Regions from separate parts of the Priestia sp. LL-8 genome, predicted to be linked through region 1. Evidence: a T-box and tRNA genes for the amino acid it is inferred to sense, from the RefSeq annotation. Region 1 holds a T-box; the other holds one or more tRNA genes.

Region 1 (5,416 bases):
TGTTGCGCGCTTGACCGTGCTGTGTAAACGTGAAAGAATCCACTCATCCAATTTTGTTTTTTTCAATTCATACGTTTGCTTCGGGTCATAGCCGTCAAGCTTAGCGTACAGCACGTAAAAGCCGTACACGTTCACAAGTGTATCAATGACTTTTGACTTCGCTTCCTGCACGACGCGCTCTGAAAATTTCTTCGGATTCCACGGGGCACTGTCTGCTAAAAGCGCCCATCTAAGCGCATCGGCACCAAATGTATGAATAAGATCAACAGGGTCCAGCGCATTTCCTTTACTTTTAGACATCTTTTGACCGTTTTCATCTAAGACGTGACCAAGAGACAAAACGCGCTTATACGGTGCTTTTCCTGTAAACAGCGTTGAAACTGCCATCAGGCTGTAAAACCAGCCGCGCGTTTGATCAATTCCTTCTGCGATTACGTCTGCTGGAAACTGTTTTTGAAACAGCTCGCTGTTTTCAAACGGATAGTGATACTGCGCAAACGGCATCGACCCGCTGTCAAACCAAACGTCAATGACTTCCGGCGTTCGCTTCATTTCTCCGCTGCAGACCGGACACGTCAGCTGCACGTCATCTACGTAAGGCTTATGCAGTTCAATGCTGTCATCCACGGAATGTGACGCATGTTCCTGAAGCTCTTTGATGCTTTTCGGGGCTACTTGATGCTGGCATGCTCCGCATTCCCATACGTTCAGCGGCGTTCCCCAGTAGCGTTTTCTGCTGATGTTCCAGTCCACCATATTTTCTAAAAAGTTGCCAAAGCGGCCGTGCTTGATATGATCCGGGTACCACGTCACGCTTTCATTGTTTTTCAAAAACTGTTCCTTTAACGCCGTCGTTTGGATAAACCAGCTTTCATTTGCGTAATAAAGAAGCGGCGAGTCGCATCGCCAGCAAAACGGATAGCTGTGCTCATGCTTTTCTTTATGATACAGCACGCCTTCGTTTGCTAAATAACGTACGATATCAACGTCGCAGTCTTTCACGAAACGTCCTTGAAAAGGCGGCACTTCAGACGTGTACTGTCCTTTTTCATCCACTACGTTCACAAATGAAAAGCCGTTTTCTTTTACAACTCTGTAATCATCTTCGCCGTATGCAGGTGCTAAATGAACAACTCCTGTTCCGCTTTGGTCCGTTACGTAATCAGCCGTTACGACTTCATGACCTTTTTCAACGTTCACAAAATCAAACGGCGGCTCATACGACATCCCTTTTAACTCATTTCCTTTATGATGAGATAAAACGCTATATTCTCCTTTTAACACTTTGTCTGCGAGCGCTTCTGCCACTATATACACGCTGCCGCCTTGCTGGGCGCGAACGTAGTTCATCTCTTCATGCACCGCAAGCGCCACGTTTGACGGAAGCGTCCAAGGCGTTGTCGTCCACCCTAAAAAATACTCATTATCGCGGTTTTTCACTTTAAATTTCACCGTTACCGTTAAATCTTTTACATCTTTATACCCTTGCGCTACTTCATGCGAACTCAGCGACGTTTGACAGCTCGGGCAGTAAGGTGATACGCGGTGGCCTTTATAAAGAAGTCCTTTGTCATGAATCGTGCCAAGCACGTTCCATACACTTTCAATGTATGAATTCTCTAAGGTGATGTAAGGGTCTTCCATATCAACCCAATAGCCAAGCTGCTCCGTGAACGTGCGCCATTGTTTTTCATACACAAACACACTTTCCTTACACTTGTTGATAAAAGCTTCTACCCCGTATTTTTCAATATCATGCTTCCCCGATATCCCGAGCTGCTTTTCAACACCGAGCTCAACCGGCAGTCCGTGCGTATCCCAGCCTGCTTTTCGAATCACTTGATGCCCCGTCATCGTCTTATAACGAGCCACCACGTCTTTAATCGTCCGGCCTAGCGCGTGCCCCACGTGAGGCAAACCGTTTGCTGTCGGAGGCCCTTCATAAAATACAAACGAAGGATGCCCTTCTCGGTTTTGAACCGACTGCTGAAACACATTTCCTTGTTGCCACTGCTGCTGAATACGCTGTTCGCGCTCTTGCGAAGACTCCCTTACATTCACTTCTTTCATGTGATACCACTCCTTTTAAAGTTAAAAGCACACAAAGAAACCCGTCCCTATGACTAGGGACGGGTTTTAAACCGCGGTACCACCCTGGCTTCTATTGATCCGTTCATCAATAGCACTCAGCAACGTACAATCATACGCGTTCTTTTTAACGGTAGACTACCGTTCAAACTTACTTACAGTTCAGTTTGACTTCTCAGAGAGGATATTCCCCTGCAGCTTGAACACCGGCTTTCAGCTATCACCGGCTCTCTGTGAAACAAACTTGCAGCGTACTGATTCTCTTCAACGAATTTGTGTGCTTTTATTAGTAGCTATTGTATGCGGTTTGGAAGGGAATGTCAATGTTTTGAAATACTTATTGAGCTCAAAAGGGTTAGATCTAAGTTATTTTGTTTCTGCACTTAACATTTGATCGATTTTATTACGCGCTGTTATCCCGTTCTTATCTTTCCATTCAGAAGTTCCACTGCTTCTTCGCTGTGTCACAAACACTGCCGCAGCTGAGATAGAAGAAAAAATTTGATCTTGTACCAGCACGTATCTACCATCTTTTATTTCTAATACACCGTTTGCTAAGAAAGTATTAATATGGTCTTGGTGCCTTTTAAGTTTAGGTCCTTCTAGCTGTTGTTCGCTCGCAAGCAAAGCTCCTTTATAGACAAGAAATCCATCGCTAACATATTTCCCGGTCGCATACGCATCTCGGCGCTTACAATATAGAACGTCCTCTACTATTACTGATTTTATATCTTTTGACAAATGTGTCTCAACTTGAACAACCTTTTCTATCGCTTGCTCTGCTTCAATCTTTGGTATGTCACCAGACTGTACAGCTTCGCTTTCATATTCTATTCCATTTGAAGCATCCGCAAAAATTGAAAAGCCTAACCCACCAAGTAAAACTTTAATAACATTAAAAATATCTGTCAGGTCGTCTCGTCTAAATTCACGCACAAACGGTTTTGTGGGAACGGTTTGATTAATATCATATGTACCAGAGCGCATGGCTGCTAGATAAGACATATGTTCTAAGTATTTTACATCAACTTTATCTAATTGATCTTGAGAAGCATTAGAGACAATTAACACGGCCACATCCCAAAAACTTTTACCTGTTGATGGACTAGCATGCTGTCTTAAACGTTCATATCCCACTTCTGCCTCTCCAATATATGTCTCTTTATCTTCTCCAAATAAAAAATAAATGCCGGGCTTTTCTACTTCGCTTTCACCCTTTAAATCTTTCAAACTATTTCTGGGAATGAATACAGCCTGTATCGTTGTATTCGGCACCTCAGATACTTTAATCCCATTTGGATCTTCATCGTAAAACCAAGTCTGTATTCGTTTCGCACCGCTTTTTCGTAGCATCTTTCTTCCTCCGTCTATATCTTCTTGAACGTATTTTAACTGACATTACAATATGTAAATCACTTCCTAATTATAGACGCAGCAATCTATCATTCACAAAAATTAATTTATATCACCTGCTTGATATCTAGCAGGTCCCCTAAATACTTCTCTAACATGCCACCCAAGAAAATCTTCACTCGGCTGATACGCCGGATGAATAGGATCTCTAAGCTTTTGCCCGTGAAACTTCATAAGCCATTCTTCAAATCCATTCGTCCCGTGCGCTTGAGTTGCCACTAACAGCTCATTATGATCTGAAAAAGTAAAAACTCCTCGATCAAATAATTTATGATGCATTGAACATAACGCGATTCCGTTACTTTCAATATCTGGCCCTCCCGCTTGATGCCACTTAATATGAGCGGCCTCTACACCAACTAAATTATGTCCAAGACGAACGTTAAACCCACAAACAGCGCAGCTATATCCGTAAGCTTGCAGAATTTTCTCTCGAAACTTTGGATCTCTTCTTCGCTTTAACTGTGTTTCAAAATCCAAGCCTACGGCTCTTAATATATCTTCATGGATCGTATCCGGAAAATGTTCATTTAATAAAAATTGCGCGACGTCTTGAAGCAGCGTAGGATCATTTGCAAAAAGGTTATAAACATCCTGTCTAAAACCGCCTACTATATTTGTACTTAGTAAATATTTATCTGTAAAGCTACGCTTATCCACTGCTTCGCTTAGCTCCCATATTCCATCTCCTGTCAAACGAACAAAAGGATGCTCTGGATGGTAGGAACTCCGAGAAGGTCCAAACTCCATAAGCAGCTCTTTTAAAGGGATTTTCACCTCCCTATACGGCAGGTGCATTCGTTGCTTGGCCTGTAGCTGACCTAGGGCATACAGTATCAACAATGGTTTGTGCGGAGCTCGTTGATCCCTTTTTTTCCAGATGTTTAAGTTCTTTATTTTTTGTAGTACTTCTTCTCTGTTCATAAGCTTGCTTTAACTCCCATCTATAAAACTATTTAAAACCTTAGAGCTAAGACCGTTTTTGAAAAAGTATTAATAAATGTAAGTATAATAGCTAATTCTATTATATGACAGCATTAGATGGGCCAGTGAACTTTATTTACAGACGCGTTTACAAAACTCTACTTTAAGCTTTCTTACCCAAATTATTTTGTTCAAAGTATTCTTTTTTCATATCTTTTCTGCTTTTAAAACTTACTCGTCCTGTGCCTTTAATACATACGTTATATTAATCCTCTCATAAAGAAAAAAGCTCTCCAAGAAACATATAGGAGAGCTTTTAAAGGTTGCATACATTTTTTATCGTTGGGATTCTCTATATCCAGCTGCTTGTGCATCCGCTTCTGAACAGAACCAAACAATGTTATCTTGAGTTCTGTCATAATAAGCTCCGCCAGGTACGTGGTAAATTTTCGAGTTTTTGTTACCTTTGATTTGACCCGAACAAGACATATTAGACTGTTGATCATCACTCGGATCATTTTCAAATGGCTTATAATTTCCACTGCTGCTAGTAGAACTGCTTGTTGTAGCCTGTTGACTAGCTGCTTGTTGTTGAGCTTTACGCTCTGCTTCTTCTTTTGCCGCTTGCTCCTGAGCTTTACGCTCTGCTTCTTCTTTTGCCGCTTGCTCCTGAGCTTTTCGTTCCGCTTCTTCTTTTGCCGCTTGCTCCTGAGCTTTTCGTTCCGCTTCTTCTTTTGCCGCTTGCTCCTGAGCTTTTCGTTCCGCTTCTTCTTTTGCCGCTTGCTCCTGAGCTTTTTGTTCTGCCTTTTCTTTTGCCGCTTGCTCCTGAGCTTTTTGTTTTGCTTCTTCTTTTGCTGCTTGCTCTTCAGCTTTTTGTTTTGCTTCTTCTTTTGCTGCTTGCTCCTCGGCTTTTCGTTTTGCTTCTTCTTTTGCCGCTTGCTCTTCAGCTTTTTGTTTTTTCTCTTCTTTTACTGCTTTATCACTATCATTC
Region 2 (5,416 bases), 2.1 Mb from region 1:
AGAAGCTCTGAATCGAAGCCCCAGTAAACGGCGGTCGTAACTATAACGGTCCTAAGGTAGCGAAATTCCTTGTCGGGTAAGTTCCGACCCGCACGAAAGGCGTAACGATCTGGGCACTGTCTCAACGAGAGACTCGGTGAAATTATAGTACCTGTGAAGATGCAGGTTACCCGCGACAGGACGGAAAGACCCCGTGGAGCTTTACTGTAGCCTGATATTGAATTTTGGTACAGCTTGTACAGGATAGGTAGGAGCCTGAGAAGCCGGAGCGCTAGCTTCGGTGGAGGCGTCGGTGGGATACTACCCTGGCTGTATTGAAATTCTAACCCGCGGCCCTGATCGGGCCGGGAGACAGTGTCAGGTGGGCAGTTTGACTGGGGCGGTCGCCTCCTAAAATGTAACGGAGGCGCCCAAAGGTTCCCTCAGAATGGTTGGAAATCATTCGTAGAGTGTAAAGGCACAAGGGAGCTTGACTGCGAGACCTACAAGTCGAGCAGGGACGAAAGTCGGGCTTAGTGATCCGGTGGTTCCGCATGGAAGGGCCATCGCTCAACGGATAAAAGCTACCCCGGGGATAACAGGCTTATCTCCCCCAAGAGTCCACATCGACGGGGAGGTTTGGCACCTCGATGTCGGCTCATCGCATCCTGGGGCTGTAGTCGGTCCCAAGGGTTGGGCTGTTCGCCCATTAAAGCGGTACGCGAGCTGGGTTCAGAACGTCGTGAGACAGTTCGGTCCCTATCCGTCGTGGGCGTAGGAAATTTGAGAGGAGCTGTCCTTAGTACGAGAGGACCGGGATGGACACACCGCTGGTGTACCAGTTGTCTTGCCAAAGGCATCGCTGGGTAGCTATGTGTGGACGGGATAAGTGCTGAAAGCATCTAAGCATGAAGCCCCCCTCAAGATGAGATTTCCCATAGCGTAAGCTAGTAAGATCCCTGAAAGATGATCAGGTTGATAGGTCAGAGGTGGAAGCGTGGCGACATGTGTAGCTGACTGATACTAATCGATCGAGGACTTAACCAAACTTTTAAAAGCGTAAGCTTTACTCAGCGAACTGTTATCTAGTTTTGAGAGAGCAATCTCTTGTCTGGTGGCGATAGCGAAGAGGTCACACCCGTTCCCATACCGAACACGGAAGTTAAGCTCTTTAGCGCCAATGGTAGTTGGGACTTTGTCCCTGTGAGAGTAGGACGTTGCCAGGCAATGAATAAGACCCCTTTTTATGCTCTTGTAAAAGAGTCTAGGGGTTTTTTATTTGGCTCATTTGTAAAAAACTTATATACAATACACACTGAATGTTGTGTATGATATTTGGAGGATTAGCTCAGCTGGGAGAGCACCTGCCTTACAAGCAGGGGGTCGGCGGTTCGATCCCGTCATCCTCCACCACCGTGCCGGTGTAGCTCAACTGGTAGAGCAACTGACTTGTAATCAGTAGGTTGGGGGTTCAAGTCCTCTTGCCGGCACCATTTATATCGGAGGGGTAGCGAAGTGGCTAAACGCGGCGGACTGTAAATCCGCTCCTTCGGGTTCGGCAGTTCGAATCTGCCCCCCTCCACCATCTTTATTGGGCTATCGCCAAGCGGTAAGGCAACGGATTTTGATTCCGTCATGCGTTGGTTCGAATCCAGCTAGCCCAGCCATAGAGAGCCATTAGCTCAGTTGGTAGAGCATCTGACTTTTAATCAGAGGGTCGAAGGTTCGAGTCCTTCATGGCTCATTTTAATAAGCGGAAGTAGTTCAGTGGTAGAACACCACCTTGCCAAGGTGGGGGTCGCGAGTTCGAACCTCGTCTTCCGCTCCATATAAAGCGCCCGTAGCTCAATTGGATAGAGCGTTTGACTACGGATCAAAAGGTTAGGGGTTCGACTCCTCTCGGGCGCGCCATAAACGGGAAGTAGCTCAGCTTGGTAGAGCACTTGGTTTGGGACCAAGGGGTCGCAGGTTCGAATCCTGTCTTCCCGACCATTTATGGGGCCTTAGCTCAGCTGGGAGAGCGCCTGCCTTGCACGCAGGAGGTCAGCGGTTCGATCCCGCTAGGCTCCACCAATTAAATTAAATAATTGTAACGAATAATATGGCGGTGTAGCTCAGCTGGCTAGAGCGTACGGTTCATACCCGTGAGGTCGTGGGTTCGACTCCCTCCGCCGCTACCATATAAGTTACATTTGTTATAAATATACGGAGGAATACCCAAGTCCGGCTGAAGGGATCGGTCTTGAAAACCGACAGGGGTGTTAAAGCCCGCGGGGGTTCGAATCCCTCTTCCTCCGCCATTTATTTATATCATATTCATATCATCGCGGGGTGGAGCAGTTCGGTAGCTCGTCGGGCTCATAACCCGAAGGTCGCAGGTTCAAATCCTGTCCCCGCAACCAAAGTGGTCCCGTGGTGTAGCGGTTAACATGCCTGCCTGTCACGCAGGAGATCGCGGGTTCGATTCCCGTCGGGACCGCCATTTACATAAAGGCTCGGTAGCTCAGTTGGTAGAGCAAAGGACTGAAAATCCTTGTGTCGGCGGTTCGATTCCGTCCCGAGCCACCATTTTAAGATGGCGATTGTGGCGAAGTGGTTAACGCACCGGATTGTGGTTCCGGCATTCGTGGGTTCGATTCCCATCAGTCGCCCCATCTTAAGTAACGCGGGTGTAGTTTAGTGGTAAAACCTCAGCCTTCCAAGCTGATGTCGTGAGTTCGATTCTCATCACCCGCTCCAAATAATGGGCCTATAGCTCAGCTGGTTAGAGCGCACGCCTGATAAGCGTGAGGTCGGTGGTTCGAGTCCACTTAGGCCCACCATATTCCACAGTAGCTCAGTGGTAGAGCTATCGGCTGTTAACCGATCGGTCGTAGGTTCGAGTCCTACCTGTGGAGCCATACTGGCCCGTTGGTCAAGCGGTTAAGACACCGCCCTTTCACGGCGGTAACACGGGTTCGAATCCCGTACGGGTCATCTTAAAAGCAGTTTGCATATGCAAACTGCTTTTTTTGTTTGTAAACAGAGTTTATTCTTTTGTCTAAACTCTATTTTTCGTTTTTCTATGATTGCCTCTCTCCGAATTGCATTTCTTATAGCACATCTATAAAAGCTTGTTCTAAATTTCGAAAAAAAACCTACAATAGTAATAACGGCATACTGTTTGTACAAAAGGAGGGGAATGCGTGAAAAAAATTGTTTGGTGGTCCATCGGAGTTTTTCTTGTGTATGGAGCGTGTATTTGGGTGTATTTATTCTATATAAGCGATACCTCTATTCCACAATCATTAAAGGGCACCAGCGTAGACCCGGCTACGTTTATGAATGCACGAGAACTTATGTTGACCGAAAAATATTCAAAAATTAGAGATGCACTCTTTTTTATCCGAATTCCATATGAGTGGCTAGGGTTTATTTTAATTTTAGTGTTAGGTGTATCTAAGAAAGTTAATAAGTGGTCTAAAGACATCAGCCGTTTCAGTCTTCTCCAAACTGCTATTTATGTATTTTGGTTATCCGTTCTGCTGCTGATCTATTCTTTTCCTATGGACTGGATTAGCTTTAAGCTTTCAAAGGCTTACCATATTACGACGCAACCTTTCCAAGGATGGATGAAGGATCTCTTTACAGATTTTTGGGTAAACTATGCCACCATGTTTTTAGTGATTGCTGTGTTATATGCATTCATTCGTAAGTTTTCAAAAAGATGGTGGCTGTATGCATGGCTAGTATCTATTCCATTTACGCTATTTTTGACGTTTATTCAACCAGTGGTTATCGATCCGTTATATAACGATTTTTATCCATTAAAGAATAAAGAGCTAGAGACGAAAATTTTACATTTAGCAGACGAAGCTCATATACCTGCTAAGCATGTATATGAAGTAAACATGTCTGAAAAAACGAACTCTCTCAATGCATATGTGACGGGAATAGGTTCTAATTCAAGAATTGTGTTATGGGATACTACTCTTAATAAATTAACAGAACGTGAAATTTTGTTTATCATGGCGCATGAAATGGGTCATTATGTAAAGAAACATATTTATGTGGGGATTGCTTCAGCATTAGTTTTATCGATCGTAGGTTTATGGCTAACGAAGCACTTAGCTCGCTTTGTGATTAAGAGATGGGGAAAAGCATTAAAAATTACTTCTCTTAGTGATTTAAATTCTTTACCGCTTATTCTACTTATTTTTTCTGTTCTTACATTTGCTGTGAGTCCGTTAACAAATATGCAGTCGCGTCATCATGAACTTCAATCTGACACGTACGCCATGGACCTAACAGGAGATAAGCAAGCTGCTATTAAAACGTTTCAGGACTTAACGAAATCAGGACTGTCTCAGGTAAATCCGCCGTATTTAGTGAAGATTTTCCGATATGGTCACCCAACAATACTGGAAAGAATTTCATTTGTTGAGAAGTATGAAAGAAATGAATAAGTGATATAAGAAAAAGTAAAGGATATATGAAGCCTTTTATACGTAGGTATTAATAGAAAAGCCTCCTTGCGAGTAGGAAAAAAATTCTAAAAGGAGGTTTCATTTTCGAAAGTACTGTTATATAATAACGTATGTAAAATAAAAACTGTTTTATAACAATAGGGAGGAATAGTTATTTGTGATTGAAAAGATAGCAGTCTAAATTCTCAGCGTATATTCACCTCAGCTAAGTCTTACTACATGTCCTTCAACTACTTACTTATTTCATCTACGTTCTCGCTAACACTATGGCAAACTGCTAATTTACTTCATCATGAAACAGACATATTCTAACTGCTGCGTTTTATATTTTTATGAATATAGAATTTTAAATTCATTAGGGGGTATAAAGAATGAAAGACATTCGTGTAAAAAACCTTGAAGAGAACTGGAAAAGCGATGAGCGTTGGAAAGGAATTGAACGTCCATATTCTGCAGAAAAAGTCATTGGGCTAAGAGGGTCCATTGATATTGAACATACGCTTGCTAGAAGAGGAGCCGAAAAGTTCTGGAACTTATTAAAAACAGAGCCATACGTTCATGCATTAGGAGCTTTAACAGGAAATCAAGCAGTACAACAGGTAAAAGCGGGGTTAAAAGCAATTTACTTAAGCGGATGGCAAGTAGCTGCAGATGCAAATCTTTCAGGAAACATGTATCCTGATCAAAGTTTATACCCGGCAAACAGCGTGCCGCATGTTGTGAAACGAATCAATCAAGCGCTGCAGCGTGCCGATCAAATTCAGCATTTAGAAGGAGAAGGGGATATCGATTACTTTGCTCCAATTGTAGCAGATGCAGAAGCAGGGTTTGGAGGACAGTTAAACGTATTTGAACTAATGAAAGGAATGATTGAGTCGGGAGCATCTGCCGTACACTTTGAAGATCAATTATCCTCTGAGAAAAAGTGTGGCCACCTTGGCGGCAAGGTATTGCTGCCAACTCAGACCGCT

The links. A T-box is a leader RNA that pairs with one kind of tRNA and senses whether it is charged. The one in region 1 lies ahead of ileS (isoleucine--tRNA ligase), so its partner is inferred to be a tRNA-Ile.
Region 2: it has a tRNA-Ile gene. The T-box ahead of ileS (isoleucine--tRNA ligase) is inferred to sense a tRNA for this amino acid. The anticodon was not compared.

Annotation. Positions count from the first base shown of each region.
Region 1 covers NZ_JAZAQH010000001.1:2,662,465-2,667,880, forward strand. The annotation lists gene ileS (isoleucine--tRNA ligase) at 1-2,070, opposite strand, end outside; T-box leader at 2,123-2,365, opposite strand; gene U9R83_RS13575 (GIY-YIG nuclease family protein) at 2,455-3,441, opposite strand; gene U9R83_RS13580 (phosphorothioated DNA-binding restriction endonuclease) at 3,544-4,425, opposite strand; gene U9R83_RS13585 (MAP7 domain-containing protein) at 4,762-5,416, opposite strand, start outside.
Region 2 covers NZ_JAZAQH010000001.1:594,574-599,989, forward strand. The annotation lists rRNA gene U9R83_RS03135 (23S ribosomal RNA) at 1-1,026, shown strand, start outside; rRNA gene rrf (5S ribosomal RNA) at 1,090-1,205, shown strand; tRNA gene U9R83_RS03145 (tRNA-Val) at 1,317-1,392, shown strand; tRNA gene U9R83_RS03150 (tRNA-Thr) at 1,397-1,472, shown strand; tRNA gene U9R83_RS03155 (tRNA-Tyr) at 1,481-1,564, shown strand; tRNA gene U9R83_RS03160 (tRNA-Gln) at 1,572-1,646, shown strand; tRNA gene U9R83_RS03165 (tRNA-Lys) at 1,651-1,723, shown strand; tRNA gene U9R83_RS03170 (tRNA-Gly) at 1,733-1,807, shown strand; tRNA gene U9R83_RS03175 (tRNA-Arg) at 1,814-1,890, shown strand; tRNA gene U9R83_RS03180 (tRNA-Pro) at 1,895-1,971, shown strand; tRNA gene U9R83_RS03185 (tRNA-Ala) at 1,977-2,052, shown strand; tRNA gene U9R83_RS03190 (tRNA-Met) at 2,083-2,159, shown strand; tRNA gene U9R83_RS03195 (tRNA-Ser) at 2,187-2,279, shown strand; tRNA gene U9R83_RS03200 (tRNA-Met) at 2,305-2,381, shown strand; tRNA gene U9R83_RS03205 (tRNA-Asp) at 2,386-2,461, shown strand; tRNA gene U9R83_RS03210 (tRNA-Phe) at 2,472-2,547, shown strand; tRNA gene U9R83_RS03215 (tRNA-His) at 2,558-2,633, shown strand; tRNA gene U9R83_RS03220 (tRNA-Gly) at 2,645-2,718, shown strand; tRNA gene U9R83_RS03225 (tRNA-Ile) at 2,725-2,801, shown strand; tRNA gene U9R83_RS03230 (tRNA-Asn) at 2,805-2,879, shown strand; tRNA gene U9R83_RS03235 (tRNA-Glu) at 2,884-2,955, shown strand; gene U9R83_RS03240 (M48 family metallopeptidase) at 3,165-4,424, shown strand; gene aceA (isocitrate lyase) at 4,817-5,416, shown strand, end outside.